DNA from 2 places in the Dorea formicigenerans genome. Region 2 is predicted to be linked to the other one. Evidence: predicted binding sites of a transcription regulator. Region 2 holds the regulator's gene; the other holds the start of a gene.

Region 1 (16,815 bases), 1.4 Mb from region 2:
ATTGGTTTTAATGCTTCATAATACTCACTGCCACGTAAGTTATCCACAAGTTCGTCGATATTTGTGGAAGTTATCAACTTATCAATAGAAAGTTTTGAATATTTATCAAAAAATTCCTTCTTATAATCCAGGTCATAAGGCTTGTCATAATGGTTAAATACGATTCTCAGACAATAGTTGATCACACTGACTTCATACTTCTTCCAGTAAATCTTCAGAAATTTCTTCTGGTCGATTCCCGCAAACCGGAAGATTCTTGTGTAATCATTATACAGAGACTGATACAACATCTTCTCAATATCACCTCGATGAAGATGCGCCAGTTCCAACTGATCCATGTAGACTGCGTAGGCCGGTTTCGTCTTCAAAAATTCCACCACCTGCACAACATCCGTAAAACCGGAAATAGTCTCATAGTCAGCCTGTGTAAGAAGCTTTGCCTGCATTGCGCGGATTTTCGTCGTAAGTCCGCTGTATGCCATCACATTGCCCATTGTTCTCTTCCTCGCTATATTTCTTTTTGAAATGTCTGAAATTCTGATACCTGTGGTTTACTCCTCGCTTCACGCTCCCACTGGCATCTTATATTACACTTCTATTATATGACGCAAAATACCTTCTGCATAAACTGCATGGGCCGTCTCATATTCCTTTTCCAATGTCTGAACTGCCTCGTGATTCTTCTCACGCTGACTCTTCAGGAGTTCATCGACCTGCCGCTTTCCATCTTCCCGGATTCTGGTAAGTTCTGCCTGCGTCTTCTCATCCAGTTCTTTATCAAACTGATCTCTCTGCGCCTGAATCTCCTGCTCAACCTGACTCTTATCTTCTTCTGCCTTCGCCACAATACTGCGCGCAGTGTTCTCAATATCATCCAGTCTTTCAATCACAGATTTCATAAGCCGCCCCCTTCTTGTTATCTGTCTGACCAAAGCCACATATCATCACAGAACTCTCTAAAAAACTCGCACTTTTTTAATGATTTCTCAAAAAATATACTGAAATTCTAACAGTTTTCTATAATATGAAATATTTTAGAAAATAGCTCTAAATCAGAACGTTTATATTTAACTATAGTCTCTAAATTGCACAATTGTCAAGTAAGTTATGCCGATTTTTGTGTAATTTTTATACATTTCCGCCAAAGTGTATGGATATTTCATTAGTAAAAATCACAAGACTATTTTTGTATATACTAAGCGGTTCATCAATGTTGTATAAAGGAATGTTTTTCATCCTTAAAAATGTTTTTGCTGATTTTGCTACATAACCAACAAACCAACTTACCTTCTTTCTACTCCTAATAATTTCTCACATTAAATAAAACGAAGGAAACTCAAATCTGATTGGTTTCCTTCCTCACACTCTTTCATCTCTTATGCTCTTTTTATTTCTTTCTGCTCTTCCTGTATACCAAAAATTATTTACACAATTTTCTCACTTCTTCCACTGTCTTCTGTGCAATTGACGCAATCTGTTCTTCTGAAATCCCTGCCTTCCACATGGAACGAATCATTTCATTCTGACCTTCTTCTCTTCCAATCCGTTCACCTTCTTCTCTTCCAATCCTGGTCGCATAATGGAGCTGCGCATATTTGTCCCGTTTATACTTCAATCTCGTCTCATACTCCAGACGCTTCTTCTCGTCCGCACTGAGTCTGTCCAGTTCTTCATACGCTTCTCCAAAATACTCGTCCTGCTTTGCCATCTCTTTTAACTCCTTCCGGCTCTTTGCATTGAGAAATCGCATCCACCTTATGATTCCTTCTTCGTTCTGATCTTCCGGTGGTAACTTCCCCAATTCCAACACATGAATCTCCATGATATCTGTATAAATCTCTCCCGTTTTTGTATCGCAAAATGTAATTTTTCGATAGTACCTGTTATCCTCCGGGAAATGTACAAAATCCAGAATACTGACATGAATGCATTTCTGAATTTTGTCATAATCATCACCTTTATGAATCTGATCTGTGACCATCTTGCTTAAATAAAACACAATCCGTTTTTTCCAAAAATCAAATTCTGCCACCTGCATCTCAAAGTCTATCTGCGTGCCATCATGCATTTCAACTCGAACATCCAAAATTCCATATTTATCGTCTTCGTACTCTTTTCTGAGTATGGTCGGCAACAGTCTAGTCTCCTTGATTTCTTCTGGTCTTACTCCCAACAATGCTGCAATAATTCCTTTTCGCACCTTTTCATTTCTCATCAGTTCTTTGAAACAAAAATCTACGGTCGGAAGCATGATAAACTCGTCATCTGTACGGTTCTTTTGTACTTTAATTCCTGTTCTTTTTGACATATACTCTCCTCTCCGACAACTGTCTATAGTCTGAGAAAAGATTATCTATAGATATTTTACCATATATTAATAGTATATTCCAGTTGGAAATGCTAATCTTCAAATAACATCCTGTACCGCACCAGGTTCCCTTCCCAGCCTATATTCACTTGTCACACGTTCATCACTTTGGAATAACACCCGATACTCTGAGCCTCCGAAATGAATGAAATTAAATAGATACCTTTTGCAGATAACAAGAATCGCCATCTGCGTGACGTTAGAATAACACATATATGATAGTTTTGCAATAAATAAATCTGCAACTTTCGCACATAATAAAATCCATCTGCTGGTTTTCCAAACACCGTCCGGCTTTCCGAAAATTTCCGATACGCAAAATCCAGCCAACTGTTACTCAGATAATTGAGGAATTTGCAACATTTTGCGAGCATCATTAATCTGTAAGTGCACTGTCTGAGCCGCCCTTTGGCGAGTTTGCACGCACAGATTTAATAGATAGCGCAGCAAAATTTGTAAAAATTCATCATATCTGATGACAGCTGGCTGGATTATTATATTATATCGAATTATCTAACACATTTTTACTGAGTTCTCAGCTCTGCTCCCATCTTCTTCTGCAGCTTCTTCATAACCTGATTTGCTACACTTTCAATCTCCTGGGAAGTCAGTGTCTTCTCATTAGATCCGATGGTCAGTCTGATTGTCACAGATTTCTTGCCCTGTGGGATTTGTTTTCCACGGTACTCATCTACGAAATCTGCTTTCTTAAGGAACTCGCTGGCTTTCTTCTTGCCAAGAATTGCCTCATGCATATCACTCCATACTGCATTGGAGTCAAAGAGCATGGAAATGTCATATTCGTTCTCCGGATATGCTGCAAGGTGAGTGAATTTATTGGTTCTGGAAATGAGTGGTTTCAGTTTCAGAACATCTAATTCAAAGAGCATTACGGACAAGTTCTTGATTCCGCAGTCCATAGATGCCTTCTTAGCCAGAAGTCCCATATCACCAATCTTCTCATCTCCACGGTAAATGTTGAGCCATACTACATTGTCAGCCCATACTGGTTTCTCTTCTTTTCTGAACTCAAATGCTGCCTGATGTGTATAACGTGGCATATACTCCAGAACACCTTTTGCTTCCTGGAAGAGTTCTTTCACATCTTTCACACTGCTTGCAAATGCTCCGGCAATGTAGCGGCGCTGCTCTGGCAGTAACTCAGACTTGTCGTATGGTGAAGTATAGTTTGCATCATGGAATACCTGAGCTTCCTCAAAGATTGAGAAATCATTGAAGTAACGCTCATTCTTTGCAACTGCCTCGCAAATGTTCGGAAGCAGAGAAGCACGCAGGTAACTGAGATCCGGTGCCGGTGGTGTTGAAAGACGAAGCATTCCTTCTGTCGTCTGCATAATTGCATTCAGATATACATCATTTACCCAAGGATATGTGTAGATTTCCTGCATTCCACAACGAATTGCAAGGAACTCTTTCATATTTCTTACAAGATCCTGATCTTTCTGATTGATTGCACTGTCAAATGTTGTTGTAAATGATGTTGGCTCGAAATTGTCGTATCCATACATTCTGGCAACTTCTTCCATTACATCATCTTTAATGGAAATGTCACCTGTAGAACGCCATGTCGGAGCGATAACGTGCATGTCCTCACCATTGATCTGTACATCAAATCCAAGTTTTTCAAGCTTGCCCTGGATCTCATCATTTGTCAGATGCTTTCCAAGTCTCTTCTCAAGCCATACAAGGTTTACATCAATCTCAGCTCTCTTGAGTTTCTTTACATATTTATCACAGTAACCTGTCACTTTCATTTCCGGATACAGCTCTTTGAAATACTGCATGGAAAGTGCAAGTGCCTGGTCGCATCTCTCAGGATCGATAGCTTTTTCATATCTTGAAGAAGCTTCTGTACGGTTATCATAACGAAGTGCAGTTCTTCTGATTCCTGCTGCTTCAAAGTTTGCGACCTCAAGAATGACACGCTCTGTCTTAGGCAGGATAGAATCCTTTGCTCCACCCATAACACCGGCCAGTGCAACAGGTCCCTCGGAATCTGTAATTACAAGGTCATCTGTACAAAGAGAAAGCTCTTTGTCGTTCAGAAGAAGTAACTTCTCATTTTCTGCTGCATGTCTTACAACGATGTGATCAGAAATGTTATCTGCGTCAAATGCATGTGTCGGGTTACCAGTTGCAAGCATGACGTAGTTTGTAATGTCAACCAATGCATTGATTGGACGCATACCAACCTTCCAGATTCTACTCTGCATCTGATATGGTGCCTCTTTTACATTTACACCAGACATTTCTACTCCGATATATCTTGGACATCTGTCTGGATCAGCAATCTCTACATTAAAATCAGACTGTACATCTGTCTCAAATGGCTTGATCTCAGCTAATGGCAGATTGTATAATGCTGCAATCTCGCGAGCGATACCATAGTGTCCCCACAGATCCGGTCTGTTTGTCATTGATTTGTTATCAATCTCAAGAAGAACGTCGTTCAGATCAAGGGCATCTGCCAGAGTTGTTCCTGCCGGTACATCAAATGCGGACAGGTCAAGAATCTCTGCTTCCTGAGATGCCGGGAAGAGATCTCCCAGTCCAATCTCGTCAGATGCACAGATCATTCCGTAGGAAGCCACGCCACGAAGTTTAGACTTCTTGATCTCAACAGGCTCTCCCTCTCCATGCCAGCGGACAATTGCTCCCGGGCAGGATACGGCAACGCGCATACCTTTTTCCAGATTGATACCACCGCAGACGATGTCTTTGATTTCACCGTCACCGATGTCTACTTTGCAGACACGAAGTTTGTCTGCATTTGGATGTGGCTCGATATCCTCGATCACACCTACTACCATATGGTCAAAACGGTCTGCCAGGTACTCGACGTCCTCAACCTCAACAGTATCCATAGTCAGATCATATGCAAGCTGTTTCATATCCATATCTTCAGGGATATTTACAAAATCTTTAATCCATGATAATGATAATTTCATCTTTATTCTCCTCCGCTTATCTGAACTGTCTCAGGAATCTTAAATCGCCACTGTGGAACAATCTTACGTCATCCACACCGTAACGCATCATAACCAGTCTGTCCAGACCGATATTTACATAGAAACCTGTGTACTCATCCGGATCCAGTCCTGCTGCACGAAGTACATTTGGATGTGGGGATCCACCCGGCATAACCTCGATCCAGCCCACATGTTTACATACGCTGCAGCCTTTTCCGCCGCACACCTGACACTCCATGTCGATCTCAAATCCTGGCTCTACAAATGGGAAGAAACCGGAACGCATTCTTACCGGAACGTCTCTTCCGAATACTTTACTTAAAATGCTCTGGATCATAACTTTTCCGTCTGTGAACTTGATATCCTTATCCACAATCAGAGCCTCATACTGGAAAAATGCTCTCTCATGATGTGAATCTGTTGTCTCGTTACGATATACACGTCCCGGATATACAAAACGATACGGCGGTTTGTGTGTCTGCATATAACGGACACTTCCTCCTGTCAAATGTGGTCTCAGGCAAAGCTTTTCATTTGTGCTTCCACTGTCATGACCCTCCAGCCAGTATGTGTCCATACTCTCTCTTGCCGGATGATTCGGAGGAAAGTTCAGTTTATCAAATGCATATAACTCACTTGTGATGTCATCCTCCTGGAAAATCTCAAATCCCATAGAACGGAATGCATCGTTCAGGTCATAGCACATCTGTGTGATTGGGTGAAGTCCTCCGTTCGGCGGCAGGATTCCCGGTACAGAACAATCAAAGTCCGGTGAAACCTCAGAAGCTTTCAGCTTCAGCTCTGTTCTCTTAGAGTTGATCAGCTCTGTCACCTGATTCTTAGCCTGGTTGAGCACCTTTCCCATCTCCGGGCGAAGCGCTGCGTCAAGCTTCGGCATCTCCTTCATTAACATACTTAACGCACCCTGTTTTCCAACATATGCATTCTTCACATTCTGCAGTTCATTTTCATTTGCTGCTTCAGAAATCTTAGTTTTCACTTCTGATAAAATACTGTTGATTTTATCTTTCATCCTAATTCCCCTTTCTACTACTCTTTAAGTTCAGCGTCTCTTTTTATTTTAAGTTACTGTTCAGAGCTAACTTTCAAAATATTCCATATTTTGAAATTATGCTTAACTTTGGACGTAAACATTTTATTGAAAATAAAAAAAGCACCGCCACTTGTGATTAACAAGGGACGATGTTACTCGCGGTACCACCCTATTTCAGAGTCCTTATAACTCTGCACTCTTTTATGTGTATTCGATCTGCTACACGAACATCCAACTTAACGCACTTACTTTTGACAAATGCTTTTCATCAGAAGACTCCCATACTGAAATTTCCAAAAGGTTCGCGTGAAATGCTCTCAGCCGGTGACACTTCATCTCTGCTTCACTACATCTTCTGTACTTACATATGTTCATAGTCCAAAATCAAAAATATTATTGCATAAATTCATACATTTGTCAACGGTCGCATTTATCCATATCAGAACGTTATGATTCCAATGCAAAATTGCTATTTTACGTCTTATTTTCACTATGCTATGATGACACTAGTTAAAAAATCAACACATTATTGAAAGAAAGAGGTATATTATGGACGACAACAAAATGTGTCTTGAGAAACAGCCGTTATCTCAGGAAATGCTTGAAAAAATGAATGCCTACTGGCGTGCTGCCAACTATCTGTCAGCCGGTCAGCTCAATCTTCTGGACAATCCATTCCCCAAGAATTATAATCAAATATAGAAAGCAATGAAAAATCTCCCGAAAGGAGCCGATGCACATGAAAAAATCCGCTGACAAATTGGCAATTGCATATGTAATTATATTATCTCTGATTCCGGTACTTGCTCTTCCGAATCTTATATTCCAGAGCCATGTACTCGATGCGATTCCATATGATGCCTCCGCTCTCACTACGGAATTAGGATTTTTTCTGTCAAACCTGCCTGCTATCATTTACATTATGGTGCTTTATATTCTTGGAATCCTAAATATCTGGAAATCTTTTTCTTCCTATGAGGAAGGTGATTCCACTGCTCTTATAAACCGCATGCTCATACATAAGTACGGGCTTGTTGCGTTTTTCCTATACGACTTTATTCTGCTGTTCACCCTATATTTTTTCGCAGGTGCAGCACTGACATTCATGACCGGAGGTCTGATTATACCACTTATGCTCCCAATCATGAGTGTTATGATATTTTTCACTGTCATCGGATTCTGGCTCACAATCCTTCCGGGCTCATTTTACGCCCTGCAGGTAATCCGCATGACTTATAAAGCCGGAAAAATCAGCCTCGGAACGGCCCTCCTGCATGGTATCCTGCAGTTCTTCTTCCTGGCAGATGTCTTAAGCGCCATGTACCTTGCAGCCGTAAAATGGAAGCGCGCAAAGAAAAGCTCTATCGTAGTCGGAATTGTATATATTGTATGTGCAATTGGAACCGTTGTACTGGCAGTAGCAACCATTAAAGAATTTCAGGGATTATAATATTTTTCCTATAAAAATGGAACCATATAAACAGGAATACAAAAAATATCCTGTTCTTTACTTAAATCTTTTGTATACACTAAATATCTTTTTAAAATATGATTTGAATATTTTTCTGTAAATACGTCTAATGATTTATGCGTTTTATATCCTGATGATTTTACTTCCAAAGGAACTATTTTATTTTTCTTTGCCAGAATAAAATCTATCTCATAATTGTGTTTAGACTGTGTATTCATAATTGTATGATAAAATAATTCATTTCCATTGGCAGCCAGACATTGTGCCACTATATTTTCATACAAATATCCGAGATTTACGCTCAATTTATCATTGAGAAGCTTTTCGTATATTTCATTTTCCGTAAAATCTTTATCTTTAAACATAAGTGTTACGAACAAACCTGTATCACTTAAAAATATTTTATATCTGGACAAATCTCTTGTATTCGCCATTCCTGCACTTGGATCATTTGTGTTATAGGATATCAAAACAGTTTTAGAATCTTTCAACTCGGCAATAAGTTCCAAAATCTTATCCGGTTTTTCTCCGTTAAGTACACCACTTGCCTGAAAGCGAGACGCATTTTTATTTAACTGAGCCGGAATTGCATCGAAAAGCATTGCAAGTCTTCCTGTCGAATCAATTTTAGCAAAGTCACTTTCATACAGATTTAAAATGTCCCTTTTTACCTCATCGACTTTTCTAAAATTATTTGTGTTTATATATGCATCTACCGCCTGTGGCATTCCTCCTACCAGCATATATAATCGGAATTGCCGCAATTGCTTACGATTAAGAGCATCTCCTATTCCCTGATTCATTTCAAAGCATTTTTTCAGTAACGGAAAAGTCGCTTCATCACCGATTGCCCACAAAAATTCTTCATAATCCATTGGATACATACTGAGTTTTCTTTCTTCACTCGGTATCAGAATATCCTTAACATTCTTCTTTATGGAAATGAGCGATCCGGTTTCAATATAATCATATCTCCGGTCTTCAACCAACGCCTTAATTGCCTGTTGTGCCATTGGACATAACTGTACTTCGTCGAATATGATCACAGAATTCCGCTCATGCAAATCTACTTTATATTGCAATTGCAACTGCAAAAACAAATAATTAAGATCGGATATATCTTCAAAAAGTTCTTTAGTTTCTCTTGACACTCTTGAAAAATCAATTAATATATAACTTTTATATTCATTTTTAGCAAACGCTTCGAACACTGTCGATTTTCCAATTCGTCTGGCTCCCTCAATTAAAAGAGCTGTTTTTCCTTCCGATTCCTGCTTCCACTTTCGCATTTTTTATACAGTCATTTTACCACATCTCCACACTTTTTATATCTTCATTCTTTATTAGTTTACTCGCTAACAGTATACTTATATTGAACTTTTTATACTATCATGTTATACTACAATTGCTGCCACCCTCCAAGCGAAAGGAGGTGAAGTCTTATGCATGAAACTCTCATCACATTTTTTGTTTCTGTTATGGCAAGTATTGTTAGCTACTTTATTTGCAAATGGCTGGACAGAAACGACAGGCAGTAACAGCCTGAAAGGTATAAGCCACCTTACATAAACGGAATAAAAACTCCCGGAAGTCTCAACCACTTCCGGGAGTTTTGTTTTGCTCATGCATGAAATTCATCACATTTCTTAGCTGTTATTATCATATGCTTTATTTTCATAAAAGTCAACCTATAAGTATATATTTCCCATTAGTTTTTCTCTATCCCCACATCACGCCTGCAGTTTTTCTCATTCTGTCATACTCGCTTTTCCTCCTAAGTCCAACATATATAAAATGCTGTCTCTGTCCGACCTTTTCATAAAATCGATGTGATGCATGTGCAACGGACGGTGTATCCAGTATGATATACTGCACATTTGCCGCTTCTGCAAATTCGAGTAACTTCTTATATAAAGCAAGCCCGACTTTCTGTGAACGATACTCTTTCTTCACGAAGAATTTCTTCATGATTGCACAGTGGTTATCTTTCTTCATCAGTCCAAGCGTTCCGATTACCCTTCCCTGATCCAGCGCAATCCAGAACTCACCGCCATTTTTCTGATAGGAGTCATGAATTGTAAGCAAATCTGGCTGTTCCTCAAGAGACAGATTAATCTTCGATTCATTATTCTGAATATCTAAAATTAACGAAATAATCTCATCATATTTTCCACTGTATGTTTCAATCTGCATTACAAATTCCTCCCGTCTGTTACTTATTATACTATTCACATTTTTCTTCCAGTAATAAAAAATCATTACATCTTTTTGACAAACTTGTAGATTTTCATTTTTAACCTATACAAACAATTAATTCACTCTTGATTCCATTCAGTTCAATCACGTTGTCCGCCTCCGGCGCATCAAACCGTTCCACCTGCTGCCCGGCTTTTTCATAAGAAATGCTTGTTCCAATGCCCTTTGCAACTGCCTGGAAAATCGCCTCTTCTGGAACATGTATTTTTGATGTCGCAGACACCTGATTAATTGCGATCTCGCCGTTCAATGAATCGCACATAATCTCCATGTCAAGATTACAATCAACCTCCACCGAACCGACAACATTTTCCAAAATCAAATTTGTTGTCTTCACACCAAATTCCATATTTTCACATTCTATGGAACGGATTTCTACCGTTTCCGCATGAGCTTCACACTCAATCTTATCTATATACTGCACCGGAATCTGCACGAAAATATCAATTTCACTCTTCGCCATTGCTTCCGTGGCACCATTCTTTCGTTTTACATCTATATCAATTCGTTTCCGGATATCATCAATCTTAACCTTGAAATCATTCTGAAGAGTTGAAAATGTATTGGATCCCAGTCGGACCCGGATTTTCTCGCCCTCATATCCAGCCAGTATAAGCCACTTCGCCCCTTCCAGCTTCATATCATAATGCTTCGATTCATCAATATCATACTCCGTAATACTTTCATACAAGTACTCCGTCTCCACTACCTTTTTTGAATCTCTTTCATTTGAAAGTAGATCGTCTATGGAAATGTCAAACAGCATTGAAATCGCCATTATATTTTCAATATCTGGGATTCCCGCACCCGTCTCCCATTTTGTAACCGCCTGTCTCGATACACCAAGCTTCTCCGCCAACTGCTCCTGCGACATACCAGCCTGCTTGCGAAGCATCTTCACATTTTCTGCAAAAGTCATATCCATAATCTCCTTGTCTTTTCTTACCCGTTCGAGAGTCTTATCACAGAACTTAAGGTTGCTTCACAGACATATTTCTTATCCGAAACTATTTGTCTGGACAGCCTGCACTCTCTAAACATCTCCTAACAACTTACAGTATAGAAAACTGCACTTTACATCACAAGCACACAAAGATGTCATCAAAACATTTTCCTGCTACTTTGCGTAGCATCTCCCTTATTTCCCTATTTTATCATACCCACCTCGCGGTCGCCAAGGTCTTGAGCAAGCTCTGACTTTGACTCGTCAATAGCGCAGCAAAATCTTCCCCTTTCATTCACACTTTCCCCTTCACACAAACTTTAAACTTCCACTTACATAAAAATACAGCTACCGTTGGCAAATTATAGATTTCATTTTGCAAACGATAGCTGTATTTTATTATATATACGGAAGTTAAATTCTCGTATTCTTCTCCCTTGACACCTTCAACCGGTTCATGGCTCTTGCCAGGGATGCTTTCGTGTGATAGTATTCCTGGATACTCTGCTTCTGCCGAAGTTTTTCTTCCATGACTTCACGCCGTTCTTCTGCTCTTCTGGCGTCAATTTCTTCCGGTTTTTCAGCGGTCTGTACCAGCATGGTAACACGGTTGTTAACAACCTCAAGGAATCCGGTTCCAACGGCAAGTGTCTCCCACGTTCCGTCTTCCAGCTGCATCTTCGCTTCACCGACTTCGATTGCTATGATCATGTTCTCATGATCTGCCAGAATTCCCATCTGACCGCCGTCGGCTGCAGGTACAATCACCTTCTGGCATCGTCCGTTATACGCCACGCGGTCACTGGCTATGACTTTCAACCAAAATGTTTTCATAGTTTACGCACCTCTTACTCTCCGTCTTTCAGTGTCTTTGCTTTCTCGATAACTTCGTCGATCGTTCCGACATTGAAGAAGGCTGCCTCCGGATATTCATCCATTTCTCCGTCGATGATCATTTTGAATCCACGGATTGTCTCTTTCAGTGGTACATATTTTCCAGGAATTCCTGTAAATGTCTCAGCTACGAAGAATGGCTGTGACAGGAATTTCTGAATCTTTCTTGCTCTCATAACCGTTGCTTTATCTTCATCGGACAGCTCTTCCATACCAAGAATGGCAATAATGTCCTGAAGTTCTTTGTACTTCTGAAGAATCTCTGTTACCTGGTTGGCTACTTTATAATGCTCTTCACCTACGATGTCTGCCTCCAGGATACGTGAGTTAGACTCCAACGGATCTACAGCCGGGTAAATTCCCTGCTCAACAACCTTACGTGAAAGTACGGTTGTTGCATCCAGATGTGCAAATGTTGTTGCCGGTGCAGGGTCTGTTAAGTCGTCGGCCGGTACATAGACTGCCTGAACGGACGTGACAGAACCATTCTTTGTAGAAGCAATACGCTCCTGTAATTCACCCATTTCTGTTGCCAGTGTCGGCTGATAACCTACGGCTGATGGCATACGTCCAAGCAGGGCGGAAACTTCAGATCCAGCCTGTGTGAATCGGAAAATGTTATCAATAAAGAGCAACACGTTCTGATGTTCTTTATCACGGAAATACTCAGCCATTGTAAGTCCTGTCTCAGCGACACGCATACGAGCTCCAGGCGGCTCGTTCATCTGACCAAATACCAAAGCGGTCTTCTCAAGTACGCCAGACGCTTTCATCTCTGTCCAGAGGTCATTTCCTTCACGGGAACGCTCTCCGACACCTGTAAAGATAGAATATCCACCATGCTCTGTTGCTACATTTCGGATCAACTCCTGAATCAGTACAGTCTTACCAACTCCGGCTCCTCCGAACAGACCAATCTTACCACCTTTTGCATATGGTGCAAGAAGGTCGATGACCTTGATACCTGTCTCAAGGATCTCGACAGCAGGACTCTGCTCTTCAAATGTAGGCGCCTGTCTGTGGATTTCCCAGCGCTCTGCATCTTTCTCTATTTCTTTTCCATCATCGATGGTCTGACCAAGCACATTGAACAGACGTCCAAGTGTCTGATCTCCAACTGGAACTTTGATACCGCTTCCAGTTGCACGGACTTCCATATCTTTGTGAAGTCCTTCACTTGCAGCCAGCATCAGACAACGTACTTCGCTGTTTCCCAGATGCTGTGCAACTTCCATAATACAAGTCTTGTCTCCGTTATCTACCTCAAGGGCATCTTTGATATTCGGAAGCTCTCCGTCTTCAAATAAAACATCGACAACAGGACCCATGACCTGTACAATTCGTCCTTTATTCATATCTGTTCTCACTTCCTTTTCCGTTTCTGTGCCTTCGCACCTGCGCATACCTCTGTGATTTCCTGCGTAATGGCTGCCTGTCTTGCCCGGTTATAAGCAATAGACAAATCTTTGATAATTGCCTCAGCACTGTCTGTCGCTGACTTCATAGCCGTCATTCTGGCATTATGCTCACTTGCATACGCCTCGACCAAACAACCGTAAATCATTCCGGTTACATAATTCGGTACGATATTGTCCATGACGCTCTCGACAGACGGATATAGCTGAATCGCCTCACGCCTTAAGTTTGCCGGAATGCTGTCCTCTCCGAATGCACTTCTCTCAAGCGGAAGCAGCTTTACAGTCTCCACCTCAGATACCATAGAATTCTCCATTCGCGTATAGACAGCATACACTTCGTCCAGCTCGCCATTATTAAACTGTTCCATCAATGTCTCAGAAATAATTCTGGCTCTGCTCAGGTTCGGTTTCTGCACAGTATATTGGAAATTTTGTTCAATCTCATGTCCCTGACTTACAAAATAATGTCTTCCAAGCTCACCTACGACAAACAATTTGTGGTGTCCCGGCATTTTCATGATTTCCTCTTCTGCTTTTTCTACATTGTGATTGTAAGCTCCTGCCAGTCCTTTATCACCGGTAATAACTACAGATCCGATTTTCCGTTCTTCTTTCGGAATTTCTTCCCTACTGTCAAAATACTGGTTGCTCACTTCCGGCATATGACGCAGGATTCTGGCAATCTCAGCCTGTAATTTATAAAAATACGGCTCTGCATCTGCCAGTTTTTTTCTGGCCTGACGCATTTTTGTAGAAGAGATCAGGTACATGGCATTGGTGATTTTCATCGTATCTTTTACACTGTTAATTCGTGTCTGTATTTCTCTGATATTTGCCATACATTAACACCTGCTCTTTTTGAATTCCTCTGCAATCTCCACGATCTTCTGGGACAACTCTTTAGACAGATCCTTTGTCTCCTCGATTTCTCTTGCGATTTCCGGATGTACACTTGCAAAGTAACTTAACATATCCATCTGGAATCCTTTTACTTTTGCAGTTGGAATTCCAAGCATGACTTTATGTCTTGCAGCACAAAGTGTAATAACTTTATCTGCCAGTGACATTGGTTTTCCAAGCGGCTGCTTCAGAAGCTCCATCAGTCCGCTGCCATATTCCAGCTGTTCTTTCGTTGCATCATCAAGGTCTGAACTGAACTGTGTGAAGACTTCCATCTCACGATACTGGGCCAGATCGATACGAAGACTTCCTGCTGCCTTCTTCATAGCCTTTGTCTGTGCATCTCCACCTACACGAGATACAGACAATCCTACGTTGACCGCCGGACGCATTCCTGAGAAGAACAAACTGCTTTCCAGGAAAATCTGTCCATCTGTGATGGAAATAACGTTTGTCGGAATATATGCAGATACATCTCCGGCCTGTGTCTCGATGATTGGAAGAGCCGTGATAGATCCGCCACCTTTTTCCTCACTCAGACGGCTGGAACGCTCCAGAAGTCTTGAATGCAGATAGAATACGTCTCCAGGATAAGCCTCACGTCCAGGGGATCTACCAAGTAACAGTGACAATGCACGGTACGCAACTGCGTGTTTGGAAAGATCATCATAAACGATCAGTACATCTTTTCCTTTGTACATAAAATACTCTGCCAGTGCAGTTCCCGCATAAGGAGCAATGTACTGAAGCGGCGCACAGTCGCTTGCTGTTGATGCTAATACGATGGTGTGATCCATAGCTCCTGATGTCTTAAATGTATTTACAACTTTTGAAATCGTTGATGCCTTCTGACCGATGGCAACATAGATACAGATCACTCCGTTTCCATTTTGGTTCAAGATCGTATCTGTTGCGATAGATGTCTTACCAGTCTGTCTGTCACCGATGATCAGCTCTCTCTGTCCACGTCCGATCGGGAACATGGAATCAATAGAAAGGATTCCTGTCTCCATAGGAACGCTGACGGATTTTCTGTCAATGATTCCAGGTGCTTCATTTTCAATCGGGCGATAATCATCTGCCTCAATCTCTCCGGCACCGTCGATTGGTGCACCAAGGGCATTGATAACTCTTCCGATAAATTTATCTCCTACCGGGATTCCGGCTTTTTTCTTTGTACGTGCAACCTTTGTTCCTTCTTTGATTCCTGTATCTGATCCAAATAAGATACATCCGATCTCGTCTTTCTGGATATCCTGTACCATACCCTTCAGACCATTTTCGAAGGTAACGATCTCGCCGTACATTGCATGATCGATTCCGTAAATGGTAGCGATTCCGTCTCCGACTGTCACAACAGTTCCGACTTCGCTGTCTTTACTGATCTCATCAAAATTCTCTATTTCACTTTTCAGAATTGAAATAATTTCATCTGAATTGATTGAACTCACTTACGTTCACCTCCAGGTCAATTTTTGTTCTAACCGGTTCATTCTTCCACGAATGCTCCAGTCATATTCATCACTGCCCGCTCTCAGGATAAATCCTCCAAGCAGTGACGGGTCTTTTTCGACCTCCAGATTTACCTTCGATTTATGATATTTATCCATAATAAATGTTTTCATCTTCTCAGCCTGCTCTTCGTCTGGCTCGTCTACACATATTAAAGTCGCAGTCATAACTTGCTGCTGCTCCTCACAATATTTATCATAGCTTTCGAAAATGTCCCAAAGCATGCCCATTCTCTGGTTCTCGCATGTTACCTTCAGGAAATTACAAATAGGCTTTGGAAATATCTGTTCGATAACACTGTATTTGTTCTTTGCCGTAATTACCGGATTTAACAGTACTTCATATACTTCCGGTACCTGACAGAAGATTTCTTTTGTTTTCTCAATATCTGCTTTCGGAATTTCCAGTTCGTACAGAACTCTTGCATAGCGCTTTGCTGCCGGCTGAACGAACTTTACTGTATTACTCGTCTTTGCCGTCATGAGCGTCACCTACGCTTTCCAAAAACTGATCATAAATCGCCTGATTTCCTTGTTTTCTTGTCTCTTCATCTACAATCTTTCTGGCTGCCTGCATTGCAAGTCCTGCAATCTGTGTCTCAACGCCATCCAATGCCTGCTTTCGCTCAGTCTCGATGGTCTTTCTGGCACGTTCGATCGTGGCATCTGCTCTTCTGTCCGCATCTGCAAGAATCTCATCTGACTGTCTCTTAGCCTCTACACGGGCATTTTCAACGATTTTAACCGACTCCTCTTTTGCACCGGAAAGAGCTGACTCATACTCTTTTTTCAGAGACTCTGCCTCTTCCTGTCTGTCACTTGCATTTTTCAGTCCGTCGGCAATCATCTGCTCACGCTTTTCCATGATCCCCATAACTGGTTTGAACAGGAATTTCTTCAGTAATAGATAAAAGACTACAAGGTTTATTATGGTCCAGAGAAGGCTCAAATCTACTTTTATCACCTTTTCCCACCTGCCTTTCTTCTTTTCTCCTGCTTCTTTACGAACT
Region 2 (16,815 bases):
GTTACTTTATCACCAAATTTTACATCTGGAATATCTGTCACATCGACCATAAACTGGTCCATACAAACTCTTCCGCGGATTGGTGCTTTTTTGCCATGGATCAGTACATAACCTTTGTTAGAAAGACTTCTGGGATATCCATCTCCGTAGCCGACCGGAATGGTCGCAAGAGAAGTCTCTTTTTCTGTCACATAGGTTCCGCCATAGCTGACCGGAGTTCCTTCCGGAACTGTCTTTACATAAGAGACATGACTGATCAGTTCCATGGCCGGTCTTAACGGAACATTCTTTTTTTCTACCTCCTCGGAAGGATACAATCCATAAATGGATATTCCGGCACGTACCAGATCCATGTTCGCTTTCTTAATATCAATGATACCGGCACTATTTGAGCAGTGGTAAATCGGAAATGTGACACCTCGCTTTTTAAGTTCATCACGCATATAGTTGTATTTTCCAATCTGAACATCTGTATATGCCTTGTCTGTTTCATCTGCTTTTGCAAAATGTGTGAACATTCCTTCTAATTTAAGTCCCGGCATTTTTGAAATTTCTTCAATTGCATCTACACTGTCTTCATGAATCTGGAAACCAAGTCTTGACATTCCGGTATCCAGCTTAATATGAATATATGCATCTTTTCCCATTTTGACCGCAAGATTCGAAACTCCTTTCGCCATTTCTACTGTGTAAGTGGTCATCCGGACTTCATTTTCAATCATTGCTTCCCACTGATCCGGGAAAATGCATCCAAGCACAAGAATTGGTTTTTTTATTTCATTTTTTCTCAAGACGACAGCTTCGTCCAGTGTTGCAACCGCGTAGCCCCAGATATAGTCTACCGGTTCCAGTAACCGGGCAATCTGGACTGCACCATGTCCGTATCCATCTGTTTTGATAACTGCGATCATCTGTACTCCATCTTTGATATTTGCTTTCATCATCTGGAAATTATAAAAAATTGCATCCAGATCCACTCGTTCACATACTCTGCTGTATTGTTTCATAATCTAGTTTTCCTCCTGTATCGTCATGGCTGTTCCTGCCTTTTGTGCAAGTTCCCTTGCGAGAAGACTGTATGCGCCTTGTTCCTTCTCTATAATCTCACCAGCTCTTCCGTGAATATAAACACCGAGAAGCGCTGCTTCCCATTCAGAAAGTCCCTGTGCGAGATACGATGCGATAATGCCTGCCAGCACATCCCCGGATCCGGCTTTTGCCATAGCCGCACAGCCGGATAGATTTACCGCTACCCGCTCTCTCGGCTTTGCAATGGTTGTTCTGGAATCCTTCAGTACACAGGTAACGTCATATTCTTTAACAAATGTACGAAGTGCTGCAATACGATCTTTTTTTACTTCAGCAATCTTCAAACCGCTGATCCGTTCAAATTCTTTCATGTGCGGTGTAAAGATAAAATGTTCACAATCTGCACCACACAGATAATCCATATGTTCAGACAAAATATTGAGTCCGTCTGCATCTATGACACAAGGTTTCTTTGTATATGCAATGGTTTCTTTTAAAATCTTCCTTGCAGTCTTCTTTGTTCCAAGTCCGGAACCTATAGCTACGACATCTGCCCAGTCGATCAAGCGATGTAGTTCATTGACATCATATTTTTCATAAGTTGTAATAATCGCTTCCGGGATCTGGCTCTGTAAGATCACGAGATTCTCTTTAGCAGTATAGATCTGCACCAGCCCGGTACCTGTCCTGTAAGCTGCAAGTGCGCCAAGATATGCAGCACCTGACATACCTTTGCTTCCGGTGATCATAAGAAGCTTTCCGTAAGTTCCTTTATTGGAGTCCGCATTTCGTTTCGGAAGAAGTGCTGCATAATCACTGCCCTCCAGTGTACAAACTGTTTCCTCATCTCTTTCCAGTGGAAGTGATACAATTCCGATATCCTCGGATACACAGATTCCTGCATAACTTCTTCCCGGATCAAGTACAAGACCAACTTTCGTCTCCTGAATTGTCACAGTATAGTCTGCACGCACTGCAGTTCCTAATACATTTCCTGTAGTTGCGCAAATTCCGGAAGGAATATCCACGGACATACGGACTGCATCAGACTGATTCACACACTCTATAATCTGTGCATATCTGCCTCCAACCTCCCGGCAAAGTCCAACTCCAAAAATTGCATCGATAATTAAAGTATACGGTTCACTTTCAAATGCTTCTTGCTCAAACTGCTCCTTAAACTGTGCCCCTGTATTTTTCAACTGTTCTATCTGATGGGCAGTCTCTGGTGTGCAGTGATTTCTGTTTCCGACCAGAACTGCTGTTACGTCACACCCTTCCCATGCAAACATTCTGGCAATCGCAAAGCCGTCCCCGCCATTATTTCCAGAACCACAGAGGACACATATTTTATTTAAATTAATTTTCCAGTCTTTAATGTGATCTACACATGCTCTGGCAGCCCGTTCCATAAGTTCCAGGGATGGGATTTTAAGTTCATTTATCGTAAATGAATCTGCCGTTTTCATCTGTTTAGCATCTGGCAAATATCTCATAGTTTTGATTCCTCCTGATAGAAAGAAACGTGCAAAGCCAGGATGCTATCTGAACAAACCTGTCTTTACACGTTATCTCCTTAATTATGTTCTTCCTTGTAGCGGCATATATTATATGACAGCCTCATCAGACTCTCGGATAAATGTACATTCTCAACAATCACACTTTCCGGGAGATTCAGATCTGTATGTGCAAAATTCCATATTCCGTGAACATTGTGTTCTGCCAGAAATTTTGCAACTTTGATTGACTCATCCTTTGGAATCGTCAATGCTGCAATATCGATACTGTTCTCATCTACAAATTTCGGAAGCTCGTCCATCATCTGAATTGGAACACCACGAACTTCCTGCCCGTCAAGCTCCGGATTGATATCAAACAATCCTTTTAAGATAAATCCACGCTTTTCAAATGACGCATAGTTCGCAAGTGCACGCCCCAAATTACCAGCACCAATAATAATAATATTATGATCCTGTTCCAATCCAAGAATTTTTCCGATTTCTGAGTACAGATATTTTACATTATAGCCATATCCCTGTTGTCCGAATCCGCCAAAATTGTTAAGATCCTGACGAATCTGGGAAGCTGTGACTTTCATTCTTTTACTAAGCTCATTGGAAGAGATTCGTTCTACTCCCTGCTCGATTAGCTCCCCAAGGTATCTATAATATCTGGGTAATCTACGGATAACTGCCTGTGAAATTCCCCTGTTTTGCATGATCCGTACCTCCTTCCTTCAAAAATTTCTACTCATTATTATAGGCAATCGTTAGTATAATGTCAAACTTTTTAGTTGTTTTTTGTAGTATTTTCGTTATAATAGTATAAGATGATGCCAAAATTATGCGGTCGCAGCGCCGGACGCAGCCCTGCGGCATCTTTATTTCTCAAAATCACAGGATTTTTATCAAGGAGGATAGGATGATACTTGCATGTCACAATATCGAAAAAGCCTTTGGAGAAGAAGTAATTGTCTCCGGCGGCTCCTTTCATATAGAAGACCACGAAAAAGCAGCTCTCGTAGGACCGAACGGTGCCGGAAAGACAACACTTCTTAAGATGATCGTTGGTGAGATACAGGCGGACGGCGGCAATGTTGTTCTGACACGCGGCAAGACGATGGGATATCTGGCACAGCATCAGGATATGAATAATGACCATACGATCTATCAAGAGGTGCGCACAGCAAAAGCCGATATTCTCGACATGGAGCGGCAGATTCGTGAGATCGAACAGGAAATGAAGCATTTAAGCGGAGAACGTCTGGAAGAACGTATGAATACATACCAGCGGCTTACAGCAGCATTCGAACGTGAAAATGGATACGCCTGCGAAAGTGAGATCACTGGTGTTTTAAAAGGACTTGGATTTACAGAAGAAGAATTCGCAAAACCGGTCGCGACTTTATCCGGAGGTCAGAAAACCCGTGTCTCTCTCGGAAAACTGCTCCTCACAAAGCCGGATATTCTGCTTTTGGACGAGCCAACCAACCATTTGGATTTAAATTCCATCTCATGGCTGGAAACTTATCTTCTGAATTATCCCGGTGCAGTACTGATTGTCTCTCATGACCGGTATTTTCTGAACCGGGTTGTAACAAAAGTCGTCGAGATCGAACTGGGCAAGCTTACCACTTTCATGGGCAATTATACAGATTACGCCAAGAAAAAGGAAATGCTCCGTGAAGCCAGAATGAAAGAATATCTGAACCAGCAGCAGGAAATTAAGCATCAGGAAGCGGTCATTGAAAAGCTCCGCTCCTTCAACCGTGAAAAATCCATCAAGCGTGCAGAAAGCCGTGAAAAGATGCTGGATAAGATGACCCCGGTTGAAAAACCGATGGAACTGCATACAGATATGCACTTAACACTGGAACCTTCCTGTGTCAGCGGTAATGATGTCTTAATTGTCGAGCATTTAAGCAAGGCATTTCCACCACAGATTTTATTTGAAAATGTCAGCTTCGAAATCAAGCGAGGGGAACATGTCGCGATCATTGGAGACAATGGAACCGGAAAAACAACAATCCTTAAGATTTTAAATCAGGTACTTAAAGCTGATTCTGGAAGTTTCCGTCTCGGTTCTAATGTAAAGATTGGTTATTACGATCAGGAACATCACGTTCTGCATATGGAAAAAACTATTTTCCAGGAGATTTCCGATGACTATCCTAATCTTAATAACACGCAGATCCGTAAAGTGCTGGCAGCATTTTTATTTACCGGAGATGATGTATTTAAACTTATTAGTGACTTAAGCGGTGGCGAACGTGGACGCGTGTCCCTTGCAAAGCTGATGCTTTCTGAAGCGAACTTCCTGATTCTCGATGAGCCGACCAACCATCTGGATATTACATCAAAAGAGATTCTGGAACATGCACTGAATAATTACACAGGAACGGTTCTTTATGTTTCACACGACCGTTACTTTATCAATCAGACTGCAACACGTATCATGGATCTTGTTAATCATACGTTTGTAAATTATATTGGAAATTATGATTATTATCTTGAGAAAAAAGAAGAACTGACAGCCGCATATTCCAATACGTCTCGCTTAGAAAATAATTCCTCTTCTGCAGCTGCTGACTTGGCCTCCGATTCAAAGTTAAGCTGGCAGGAACAAAAAGAAGCTCAGGCAAAAGAACGGAAACGCGCTAATGAATTCAAAAAGACAGAAGAACGGATTGGTGTTCTGGAAGATAGAAGTGCTGAAATTGATACTCTAATGTCGCAGGAGGAAGTTTATACGAATTCAGTAAAATGTCAGGAACTTGCAAAAGAACATGCAGAAATTGACGCTGAACTTGAAACTTTATATGAAAAATGGGAAGAGCTGGCCGAATAAGCCAGCTCATTTTTCTACTCTTCAAAAACACGTTTGATACTATCATAATGCAGGAAGATTCCTTCGTCAGCCAGAGCCTTGATCTCATCAGCTGTTGCAATCTTATATCCTGCAGTCTCTTCTGTCTGAAGATGCAGGTCTTCTTCTTTAAAATCCTTCTCAAAACGATAGACATCTACAAAATAATTGTCGCCTTCTCCAGGATTTTCTCTGTGATAGGTAAACATATAACCGCCCACACAGCCATTTACATCCAATCCTGTTTCTTCCAGTACCTCACGACGTACCGCTTCCTCGGAGCTTTCACCTGCCTGTGCAGCGCCTCCGGAAACTTCCCACCAGCCTGGTGCCCATGCCTTTGTCAGAACGCGGCGGGTAATCAGATATTTCCCATCTGGACGGCGGATCACACCTAACACTGTCAAGTGATACTCATCCTCTTTCAGGCACCAGTCATTGCGCTTCATTTTTCGCCCGGTCAGCTGTTTGTTTTTATCATAAATATCCCAGTATTCCATGCATTTCAACTCTTTCTATACTAACTTTTCAGCAATCGCTTTAATAAAGTCTTCACTGTTTAACACTGTTGGATTCGGAAGTGTTGTGATAAGAGCCAGATCTTTTGTCATCTTTCCTTCCTCAATTGTATCAATCGTTGCCTTCTCTAATTTATCTGCAAAATCCATCAGCTCCTGATTTTGATCCAGTTCACCACGTTTACGAAGAGCTCCGCTCCATGCAAAGATTGTTGCAACAGAGTTAGTAGAAGTTTCTTCGCCTTTCAAATGCTTGTAATAATGACGCTGTACTGTACCGTGAGCAGCTTCATACTCGTAATATCCTTCTGGTGATACAAGCACGGATGTCATCATGGCAAGAGAACCAAATGCAGAAGAAATCATATCGCTCATAACATCTCCATCATAGTTCTTGCATGCCCAGATGTAGCCTCCTTCAGATTTCATAACACGCGCTACAGCATCGTCGATCAATGTGTAGAAATATTCGATACCGGCTTCATCGAATTTTTCTTTATATTCTGAATCAAAGATTTCCTGGAAAATGTCTTTGAATGTGTGGTCATATTTCTTAGAAATTGTATCTTTTGTTGCGAACCAGAGATCCTGCTTTGTGTCTAATGCGTAATTGAAGCAGCTTCTGGCAAAGCTCTCGATAGAACCACAGAGGTTATGAATTCCCTGAGCAACCCCTGGTCCGTCATATTTGTGGACAAGTTCTTTGATCTGTGTTCCATCATCTCCTGTATACACAAGCTCTACCTTTCCAGGTCCAGGAACTTTGATTTCTGTATTTTTATATACATCACCATAAGCATGTCTTGCAATGGTAATTGGCTTTTTCCAATTTTTAACGCATGGCTCGATTCCTTTTACAACGATCGGTGCACGGAATACCGTTCCATCTAAAATTGCACGGATGGTACCATTCGGGCTTTTCCACATTTCCTTCAGATTATACTCTGGCATACGCGCAGCATTCGGTGTAATTGTTGCACATTTTACTGCTACTTTGTACTTCTTTGTTGCTTCTGCGGAATCAAATGTAACCTGATCATTCGTCTCATTACGATGTTCAAGTCCAAGATCATAGTAATCTGTATTTAACTCAATAAATGGATTCAGAAGATGTTCTTTGATCATCTTCCAGAGAATTCTTGTCATCTCATCTCCATCCATCTCTACAATTGGTGTTGTCATTTTAATTTTCGCCATGTCTTTGTCCTCCTGCCACTATATAAACTTTACTTATATGATTCTTACAATTTGAAACATTAATCTTCAATTTCGATATGAAGATTTTCCATTACATGCATGATGTGCAGATTTGCAAGTCTTTCCGCTTCATCAGCATCCCCTTTTTTGATTGCTTCCAAAATTGCCTTGTGCTCCTCGATGGACTTCTCAGCCCGGTTTTTTGCGCCTACAGACAACATACGTGCCATCTTTACATATTTATGAAAGTCCGATAACGTATGTTCCATAATCCGGCTGTTGGATGCTTCATATAGAACATGATGGAATTTACCGTCAAGATCTGACACCTGAACAACTTTGTCCTTATCCTTTTTCAAATGAAACTCAGATAAAAGAACAATTTCTTCCAGCTGCTCAATCTGTTCTGGAGTGATATGCTCTGTCGCCCATCTGGCGCACATACCTTCCAATATAGAACGAATCATGTAAATATCCTGAACGTCTTTCGGCGTAATACCTGTTACATAGGCTCCTTTATTAGGAATAATCTTTACAAGTCCTTCCAGTTCCAGTTGCCTAAGTGCCTCACGGACCGGAGTCCTGCTGACTCCCATCTCCTCACCGATTGTAATCTCCCTAAGTTCATCACAATCCTTATAGACACCGGATAAAATATCCTCCCTCAATTTTTCAAATACCCTTCCTCTAAGAGAACGGTCCTGATACTCTTCCATAATTTTAACCTTCTTCGTGACCTCCTGGAATCTTTCTGATACTAAAAAGTCACCTTTCTTTTTATATAATGCACTTCGTGTATAATTGTATACAATCCAATCTCATATGTCAAGAGACAAAACAAAAATCCTTCAAAAATCCCATAGCAAAAAGAGAAAACCCGAAACTTTTTTTGAATCTTGCTCTTTCTGGTTTTCTCTTCTATGATATTTTTATTCAAGAATGCCGAGGCATTCTTGCTGCAAGGTGCGCGTCATGCAATTGCATGACATACTTCTACTGCGCACCTCTGCAATCCTGCCGGAGGCTATATCAGCTGGGGGATTGACTCCCAGCTAATATAATTTTGCACCGATCTCTCTTGGCCGGAATCCTTTTTCTTCCAGAGCTTTCATAATCTGGTTCTTATGCTCTGTACCGTAAGCTTCCATTGTAATACGAAGCTCCACAGCAGCATTACGGTTGGTGCTAACGAACTGGTTATGTTCCAGTTTAATAACATTTCCCTGGGCATCAGCAATCGTCTGAGCAACAAGCGCAAGCTGTCCCGGTTTATCCGGAAGTAATACAGATGCCGAAAAGATACGGTCTCTCTGAATCAGTCCATGCTGTACAATGGAAGACATTGTGATAACATCCATGTTGCCTCCACTTAAAATTGCAACCGCCTTCTTTCCTTTCAAATCTAACTGCTTGAGTGCTGCAACTGTCAGCAGTCCGGAATTCTCAACAATCATTTTATGATTTTCGACCATATCGAGGAAAGCTCCGACAAGCTCATCATCTTCTACAGTCAGCATCTGGTCGATGTTCTTCTTTGCATACTCGAAAATGCGGTCTCCGACACGTTTTACTGCAGTACCGTCTGCTATGGTATTTGCACTGTCCAATGTAACCGGCTCGCCAGAAGCAAGTGCCATTGTCATACTTGGCGCAGCAGCAGGCTCAACACCAATCACTTTAATCTTTGGATTCAACATTTTTGCAAGTGTAGATACACCTGTAATCAATCCGCCGCCACCAACTGGCGCAAGAATATAATCGACGGTCGGAAGCTCCTGCACAATTTCCATTGCAATACTTCCCTGACCTGCTACGATGTCCAGATCATCAAACGGATGCACAAATGTACTTCCGCGCTCCTGGGCCAGTTTTTCGGCATACGCACAGGAATCATCATAGACATCTCCGTAAAGAATCACCTCTGCGCCGTAGCTTTTTGTACGATTTACTTTGATCAATGGTGTTACTGTCGGCATAACGATTGTAGCCTTACATCCGAATTTCTGTGCTGCGTATGCAACACCCTGTGCATGGTTTCCGGCTGATGCAGCCACCAGTCCTTTTGCTCTTGCCTCTTCAGACATTGTGCTGATCTTATAATATGCGCCACGCACTTTATAAGCTCCTGTATACTGCATATTTTCCGGCTTCAGATAAACCTTACCACCCGTCTGCTGGCTTAAGTTTTCACTGTATACCAGTTTCGTCGGAAGAGTTACGTTTTTTACAATTTCGCTTGCCTCTTCAAATTTTTCTAATGTTAACATACTTCATGCTCTCCTTTTACATCAAACAATGCATTTACAAATGTATCAGAATTAAATTTCTGCAAATCGTCAATCGTCTCGCCGACACCGATATATTTTACCGGAATACCAAGTTCCGCCTGGATTGCAACTGCAATACCACCTTTTGCAGTTCCATCCATTTTTGTCAGGATAACACCTGTAATATCAGCCACTTCATTAAATTCCTTTGCCTGAGCAAGTGCATTCTGACCTGTTGTGGCATCTAGCACTACCAGTGTCTCACGATATGCGTCCGGAAATTCACGGTCAATGATTTTATTCATTTTACGAAGCTCTTCCATCAGGTTCTTCTTATTGTGAAGCCGTCCGGCAGTATCAATCAAAAGTACATCGGCATGTCTTGCCTTGGCAGCTGCAACTGCGTCATAGACTACGGCTGCAGGATCAGAACCTTCCTGGCCTCCGATCAATTCTGCTTGTGCACGGTTCGCCCACTCTTTCAACTGCTCTCCCGCTGCAGCACGAAATGTATCTGCGGCAGCCAGCACAACTTTTTTATTCTGACTGCGGAGTTTTCCAGCTAATTTACCAATCGTAGTTGTCTTTCCGACACCATTCACTCCAATGACCATGACCACCGAAGTTCTCTCTTCAAATTCATAAGCAGCTTCTCCGACGTCCATCTGCTCTTTGATGCTGTCAATCAGGATTTGTCTGCATTCAACAGGTTCTTTGATATGCTGGGTTTTTACCTTTTCTCTTAATTTGTCCAGAATATCATAAGTTGCCTGAACTCCGAGATCGCCCATGATGAGGACTTCCTCCAGTTCTTCATAAAAGTCCTCATCAATATGTGTAAATCCGTTAAAAATACTGTCCATGCCGGACACAATATTATCTCTTGTCTTTGTGAGACCATCGACAAGTCGTCTGAAAAAACCTTTCTTTTCTTCTGCCATACTTTTACTCCTTTCAAGGCCGGCCCCCTGCCATTCAAGAATGCCGAGGCATTCTTGCTGCGAGGTGCGCGTCATGCAATTGCATGACATACTTCTACGTTCTATCTTACCTGCACTTTCTCTAATCGTCCAGTTCATCTTCCAGAAGACTGACGGACACAAGTGTCGAAATTCCTTTTTCCTGCATGGTGATTCCGTACAGACGGTCTGCCGCAGTCATTGTACCTCGTCTGTGCGTAATGACAATGAACTGTGTATTCTTTGTAAGCTTATGCAGATACTGTGCAAAACGGTCAACATTGCTATCGTCCAGTGCTGCCTCAATCTCGTCAAGCAGACAGAACGGGGACGGCTTGAGATTCTGAATTGCAAATAATAATGAGATTGCTGTCAGAGCCTTCTCTCCACCAGATAACTGCATCATATTCTGCAGTTTCTTTCCAGGCGGCTGAGCAATAATACGAATTCCTGCTTCCAGAACATCTTCATCGTCCATCAGTTCCAGTGTACCTTTTCCGCCTCCAAACAATTGCTTGAATACATGGTCGAATTCCTGACAAATGTGTGCGAACTGCTCTGTGAACTGCTTTCGCATCGCTTCGTCCAATTCTGCGATAACTTTTTCCAGTGTTGCTTCTGCTTCCACGAGATCATCATGCTGCGTCTTTAAGAACTCATATCGCTCCGATACATTTTTATAGTCCTCAATGGCATTGACATTAACATTTCCCAAAGCGCGTATTTCTCCTTTTAATTCCTGAATACGCTTTTTCATCTTCGCAACATCCGTTAAATTTTCATTCCTAAGTTCCATCGCACGATTATAAGTGAGTTCATACTCTTCCCACATATAATTGATCTGCTTCTCGGCAGCTTCTTCATAACTGTTTTTCTGACTCTCCAGACGGAAGATTTCTTTATCCAGATCAGAAATCTGCCTGGAGAGGTCTTCACGCTTCTGTAAGAATTCTTTATGGCGCTGGTTCAGATCTTCACGTGTCTTCTTCGCCTTTTCAATCTCATCCTGAATTTCCACAAATAATTCTCCGGAATTCTCAATCGTCTGGCGCAATTCCTGAATCTGAGATTCTTTTTCCTCGATTTCTCTGCTTGTACCGCCTTTACTTGCTTCCAGCCCCTTCAACTCTTCGCGGAATTTTTGCATCTCTTCCTGAATACGTTCTGCATTTTCCATTACGAACAGAACCTTTTGTTCTGTAGCAGCACAGGATAAATGTGCATTTTCCGAAGCCTGCTGCTGTAATATTTCCTGATGTTTCAGATCATCTAACTTTGTCTGCCCTTCTTCAATCTGTTTATTCAGGTCACGTTCTAACTGTTCAGACGTATCCAGCTCCACATTGATGGACTGCTGATTATCCATGATGTCACTGATCTCCTGATCCAGTTGCTGTGTCTCTTTCTGAATTTCCAGCGCAGTCTGATTCGCTGCTTCGATCTTACTCTTTGCCTGATCGGCATTCATCTTCGCTGTATTTTGGCGGACATATGCTTTCTGTAGTAGATCTTTGATCTGTTCGATTTTATCATAGTAACCGGAACGATTGTTTTTCAGCTCCGCGATCTCCTGCTCTGTCTTTGCTACATCAGCACGGAGTTTTTGGACAGCCTGCTCCAGTTCTTCTATCTCACGGCGTCTGCTTAAAAGGTTGCTGGAATTCTTGAATGCTCCACCAGTCATAGAACCGCCCGGATTGATCAGATCACCTTCCAGCGTTACAATTCGAATAGACTGCCTGTATTTTCTTGCAATGGCAAGTCCGTGATCAATATGATCGACAACCAGTGTTCTGCCAAGCAGAGAGCCTGCCAGTTCCAGGTACTTGTCTTCCACCATAACAAGAGTGTCTGCAAGACCGATAACCCCTTCTTCATTCAATGCCTGTGGCTGAGCGATTCCTCCATGGGAACGGATCTGCGTCAGTGGGAGAAATGTTGCACGACCGAATTTATTCTTTTTCAAAAATTCAATCATACGTTTTGCTGTCTGTTCGTTATCTGTAACAATATTCTGGATACTGCCGCCAAGAGCCGTCTCAATGGCTGTCTCATATTTTTTTTCTACTTTAATAATATCTGCAACAACACCTAACAGCCCTTTTTCATGACTGCGGTTATCCATAACACGCTTAATACTGTTACCGTATCCGTCGTAGCGTTCAGTCATATTTCTAAGAGACTCCAGGCGTGAATGCTCTCTGTGGTAAGCACTCTGACTTGCACGGATCTGCTCATTTTTTTCATTTAGAGACTTTTGAAGTTCCTGAATCTGTGATTCATAGTTCTTCTTCTCTTCTGCAAAGGAAATAATCTGATCTGATACTTCTTTTAATTCCGCATAAAATGTCTCATATTGTTCTTTCTGAAGACCGGCTTCACTTTGCGCACCAAAATATCTCTGGTTCAGTCCGGATTTCCGCACCTGGATCTGTTCCATCATAGTATCGAACTTCTGGATCTGAGCTTTTGTGGATGCACGGTTTCCGAGAATTTCCCGAATATCATTCTGGTTCTTTTCAATATCAGAACTAAGACTTGCAATACGGATCTGAAGCTTGTTCAGATTCTCTTTTTCAAGTGTTTCTGCTTTTCGGCCGGAATCTAATTCTGCCTGGAGTCTTGTCTGATCCGAAATCAGAGTACCAAGCTGTTCCTCACGCTCAGAAAGTTCCCGTTCAATGGACTGGGCACGATTCGCGTAATGCTCATCATTCATTCTGGCACTGTGGATCTGCTCCTTCAAAAGAGCAATCTGATTCTCCAACTGTTGTTTTAACATGCTTGTCTCAGTAAGCTTGCGATTATAAGTCTCAATAGACGCGTCCATCGTATCGACTTGTTCTTCAATACTTTCATATTCCTGCTTTGTATCTTCATACAAGCGGTTTGCTTCTCCCATCTGAGCCTTTGTCAGATTATCTTTTGCTTCCACATCCCGGATCTGCTCTTTCAGGCGGTCTGCTTCTAACAGAAACATATTGATATCATAAGTCTTCAGTTCTTCTTTTTTCTTCAGATATTCTCTTGCTTTCTCAGACTGCCGTTCCAATGGGCCGACCTGCTTCTCAAGCTCCGAAAGAATATCATTGACACGGATCAGATTCTGCTGTTCCTCTTCCAGCTTCTTCACAGACATACTCTTACGTCTTTTGAATTTTACAATACCGGCAGCCTCATCAAACAACTCTCGCCGCTCTTCCGGTTTACCACTTAAGATCTTGTCAATCTGTCCCTGTCCGATAATGGAGTATCCTTCTTTACCGATACCTGTATCATAAAATAATTCATTAATATCTTTCAGCCTGCATGCACTGCCATTGATCAGATATTCACTTTCACCAGAACGGTATAACTTTCTTGTTACCGTAACTTCTTCGAAATCAATCGCAAGTTTATGATCTGAATTATCCAATGTGATTGCTACAGACGCATAGCTTAACGGTTTACGGTTCTCTGTACCGGAAAAGATAACATCTTGCATTGTGCCGCCTCGAAGCTGCTTGACACGCTGTTCACCAAGTACCCACCGCACCGCATCGGCTACATTACTCTTACCACTTCCATTTGGTCCGACAATTCCTGTAATACCGTTGTGAAAATCGAATTTTATCTTATTTGCAAAGGACTTAAACCCCTGCACTTCTATGCTTTTTAAATACATACAACACCTACTTTATATTCTTTTTGCGGAGCATCAGAATGGTCTTGTAGGCAGCTTCCTGTTCTGCGCTCTTTTTTGTACGTCCTTTTCCGATTCCATAGACCTGTTCTCCGATCTGAAGTTCGACCTGGAAAGTTTTATCGTGATCTGGTCCCTCTTCCCCAACCAGATGGTAAGAAAGTTCTTCTTTAAAATGTGCCTGCACAATTTCCTGCAGGATAGTCTTGCTATCATAAAAGAGCTTTTTATTCTCCAGGTCTTTTAAAATGAATCGGTTGATAAACTCTTTTGCATTAGCAAAACCACCGTCTACATAGATTGCACCAATCAGTGCCTCCATAGCATCAGAAGTAACAGATTCTCTCTTCCTTCCTCCTGTTGCATCCTCTCCTTTTCCAAGAAGCAGATATTCTCCAAGTTCAATCTCCCGTGCACAAAATGCGAGTGCCGGTTCGCAGACCATGCTGGCGCGGGTCTTTGTTAATTCTCCTTCCGGAGTTGTCGGATGTTCAAAAAATAAAAATTCACTGGACACAAGTTCCAGTACTGCATCACCCAGGAATTCCAGGCGCTCATTACATTCATACTTCGGAAGATGCTCTTCATTCACATAGGAGCTGTGACTCATCGCCTTCTTAAGAAGCGCAAAATCCTGAAATGTATATCCGATTCTATGTTCTAGTTCTTTTAAATTTCTCTTCATGTTCATTCTCCTATAGTCAGAAAGAGAGAAAGCCCTTTTTTCCGGACTTTCTCACTTATAATATCTTAGTTGTTTCCAGTTGCATTCTGGATCTGCTCAACAGCATCTCCTACCGTCACGATCTTCTCAGCATCTTCATCACTGATTTCAAGTTCAAACTCATCCTCTATAGCTGTAACAATCTGGAATACATCCAAGGAATCTGCGTCCAGATCATCCTTGAATGTAGAATCCATTGTAATTTTGTCCTCGTCAACATCACAGACCTCTGCAATAATTTTTTTCAGTTTTTCAAACTCCATAATTACGTCTCCTTTTGCTTGTTTGTTCATTCTATTATTCAGCGGCAGCTTCTTCCGCCTGAATACTTGCTTTGATTTTCTCACTGATATTCTGTTGTTTAAATGTGACACACTGAATGATCGTATTCGTCACTTCTTTTGCTTTCGCACTTCCATGGGTCTTAACTACAAGACCGTTCAGTCCCAGAAGCGGAGCTCCACCGTACTCTGTAGCATCGAATGTCTTCAAAGTCGTCTTAAGCGCCGGTTTTACAAGCAACGCGCCAATCTTGCTTCGAAGAGTGGACATCATACCGCCTTTGATCTTATCGACAAGAACAGCCCCCAGTCCTTCATAAAGCTTTAAGATCACATTTCCCACAAATGCTTCACAGACAATTACATCTGCCTGGCCATGTGGAATCTCTCTCGCCTCCACACTTCCGATAAAATTAATTCCCGGAAGTTCTTTTAACTGTGGAAATGTGTCTTTGACTAGTGCATTGCCCTTCTCTTCTTCCGCACCGATATTCACGATACCTACTTTCGGATCCTTTATACCAAGAACATTCTCCATATAGATGGACCCCATCTTGGCAAACTGAAGAAGATGTGCCGGTCTGGCGTCTACATTCGCACCACAGTCAATCAAAAGAGAAACTCCTTTTTCCGTTGGAATAAGCGGAGCTAATGGCGCACGGTCAACACCTTTGATTCTGCCAACGATCACCTGTCCGCCCACAAGAATCGCTCCTGAACTTCCTGCAGATACAAAAGCATCTGCTTTTCCCTCTTTTACAAGCTTCATCCCGACTACGATGGAAGAATCTTTCTTCCTGCGTATAGCATGTACCGGCGGCTCTGCTGTCTCGATCACTTCTGTCGCATTCACAATCTCGATCTGCTCTGGATTGTAGGTCTTGCCTTCCAGACCTTTTCTTATGACGTCTTCAATACCGACCAGAATGACTTTTACATTCTTTTCCTTGGAAATGGCATCAATTGCGCCGTCAATCATTGCAGCCGGAGCATTATCTCCACCCATAGCATCCAGTACTACTGTTGTAATTTCTGACATGATATTTCCTCCTGTCTCTACTGGTAATATTCTACTAAACATCACCGGAAAAATCAACACGTATCTTTACAACATGACAATCAATGCAGCTGTGATCAGTCCGATACTGATCAGCATCGAAATGGAATTAATTGTACTGGAAAGCTCATAATCTTCTCCCAGAGCATCTGTATAAGCCGGGCAGGCGCTGGCAATCGGGCTTAAAAATGCAAGAACAAGCGCTTGTCTGATCTGCAGTGGGAATGGCAGATAGAAAAAAGCAATCGCAGCAAATGATATGGTCACTGCATAACGCGTGAACAAAATCCGGATCACATGACTGATTCCATCTTTTTTAATATTCAGTTTGAATCCGACCCCAATCATCAGCATCGCCGTAAATGCATTGGCATTGGAGCCAATCTGTGTAACCGACAATACAAGTCTGGGAATCGGAATCCCTAGAATCAGAACGATCAACATCCCAAAATAAACAAGAAACGGAGTGGATCTACTCAATGCCCGCCCCATAGTCTTCAGCGAATTTTTTAACTGCGTTTTGGTATCTGTCTCTGTCCCCGGCATTCTATGTATAGAGTTTTTAAATACTTCCGCAACTGCCTTTGCCCCACCGTTACAATAAAAAGCATTTCCCATATCAAATAATGTGATGCCAAGAAGACTGAGCGGCTCTAAAAAGCTCTGTGCAAACGGCAGGCAGAAATTTCCAATATTGTATCCTGACAAATTCAAAATATTAAACGGAATATTCTCT

The links. The regulator Rex, encoded in region 2, represses fermentation and respiration genes when NADH is low (regulators of the CRP and FNR family bind a similar motif). The targets are predictions, from matches to a motif close to ATTGTTAANTANTTAACAAT.
Region 1: a site for Rex is predicted at 6,919-6,938, ahead of NQ560_RS14525 (phosphoketolase family protein). Genes of this name have one in related genera too.

Annotation. Positions count from the first base shown of each region.
Region 1 is NZ_CP102279.1:2,979,786-2,996,600, forward strand. It holds gene NQ560_RS14495 (V0D/AC39 family V-type ATPase subunit) at 1-494, opposite strand, end outside; gene NQ560_RS14500 (hypothetical protein) at 588-899, opposite strand; gene NQ560_RS14505 (Rpn family recombination-promoting nuclease/putative transposase) at 1,421-2,308, opposite strand; gene NQ560_RS14510 (hypothetical protein) at 2,408-2,698, opposite strand; gene pheT (phenylalanine--tRNA ligase subunit beta) at 2,893-5,337, opposite strand; gene NQ560_RS14520 (phenylalanine--tRNA ligase subunit alpha) at 5,354-6,391, opposite strand; gene NQ560_RS14525 (phosphoketolase family protein) at 6,962-7,114, shown strand; gene NQ560_RS14530 (DUF6652 family protein) at 7,152-7,862, shown strand; gene NQ560_RS14535 (ATP-binding protein) at 7,871-9,172, opposite strand; gene NQ560_RS14540 (GNAT family N-acetyltransferase) at 9,603-10,076, opposite strand; gene NQ560_RS14545 (helix-turn-helix transcriptional regulator) at 10,177-11,058, opposite strand; gene atpC (ATP synthase F1 subunit epsilon) at 11,497-11,916, opposite strand; gene atpD (F0F1 ATP synthase subunit beta) at 11,931-13,331, opposite strand; gene atpG (ATP synthase F1 subunit gamma) at 13,340-14,233, opposite strand; gene atpA (F0F1 ATP synthase subunit alpha) at 14,237-15,745, opposite strand; gene atpH (ATP synthase F1 subunit delta) at 15,752-16,288, opposite strand; gene atpF (F0F1 ATP synthase subunit B) at 16,269-16,769, opposite strand.
Region 2 is NZ_CP102279.1:1,610,658-1,627,472, forward strand. It holds gene alr (alanine racemase) at 1-1,007, opposite strand, end outside; gene NQ560_RS07960 (bifunctional ADP-dependent NAD(P)H-hydrate dehydratase/NAD(P)H-hydrate epimerase) at 1,011-2,525, opposite strand; gene NQ560_RS07965 (redox-sensing transcriptional repressor Rex) at 2,606-3,247, opposite strand; gene NQ560_RS07970 (ABC-F family ATP-binding cassette domain-containing protein) at 3,451-5,376, shown strand; gene NQ560_RS07975 (NUDIX hydrolase) at 5,391-5,894, opposite strand; gene NQ560_RS07980 (NADP-dependent isocitrate dehydrogenase) at 5,910-7,109, opposite strand; gene NQ560_RS07985 (GntR family transcriptional regulator) at 7,169-7,825, opposite strand; gene ilvA (threonine ammonia-lyase) at 8,162-9,376, opposite strand; gene ftsY (signal recognition particle-docking protein FtsY) at 9,370-10,317, opposite strand; gene smc (chromosome segregation protein SMC) at 10,439-13,999, opposite strand; gene rnc (ribonuclease III) at 14,007-14,702, opposite strand; gene acpP (acyl carrier protein) at 14,768-15,004, opposite strand; gene plsX (phosphate acyltransferase PlsX) at 15,039-16,061, opposite strand; gene NQ560_RS08020 (AEC family transporter) at 16,128-16,815, opposite strand, start outside.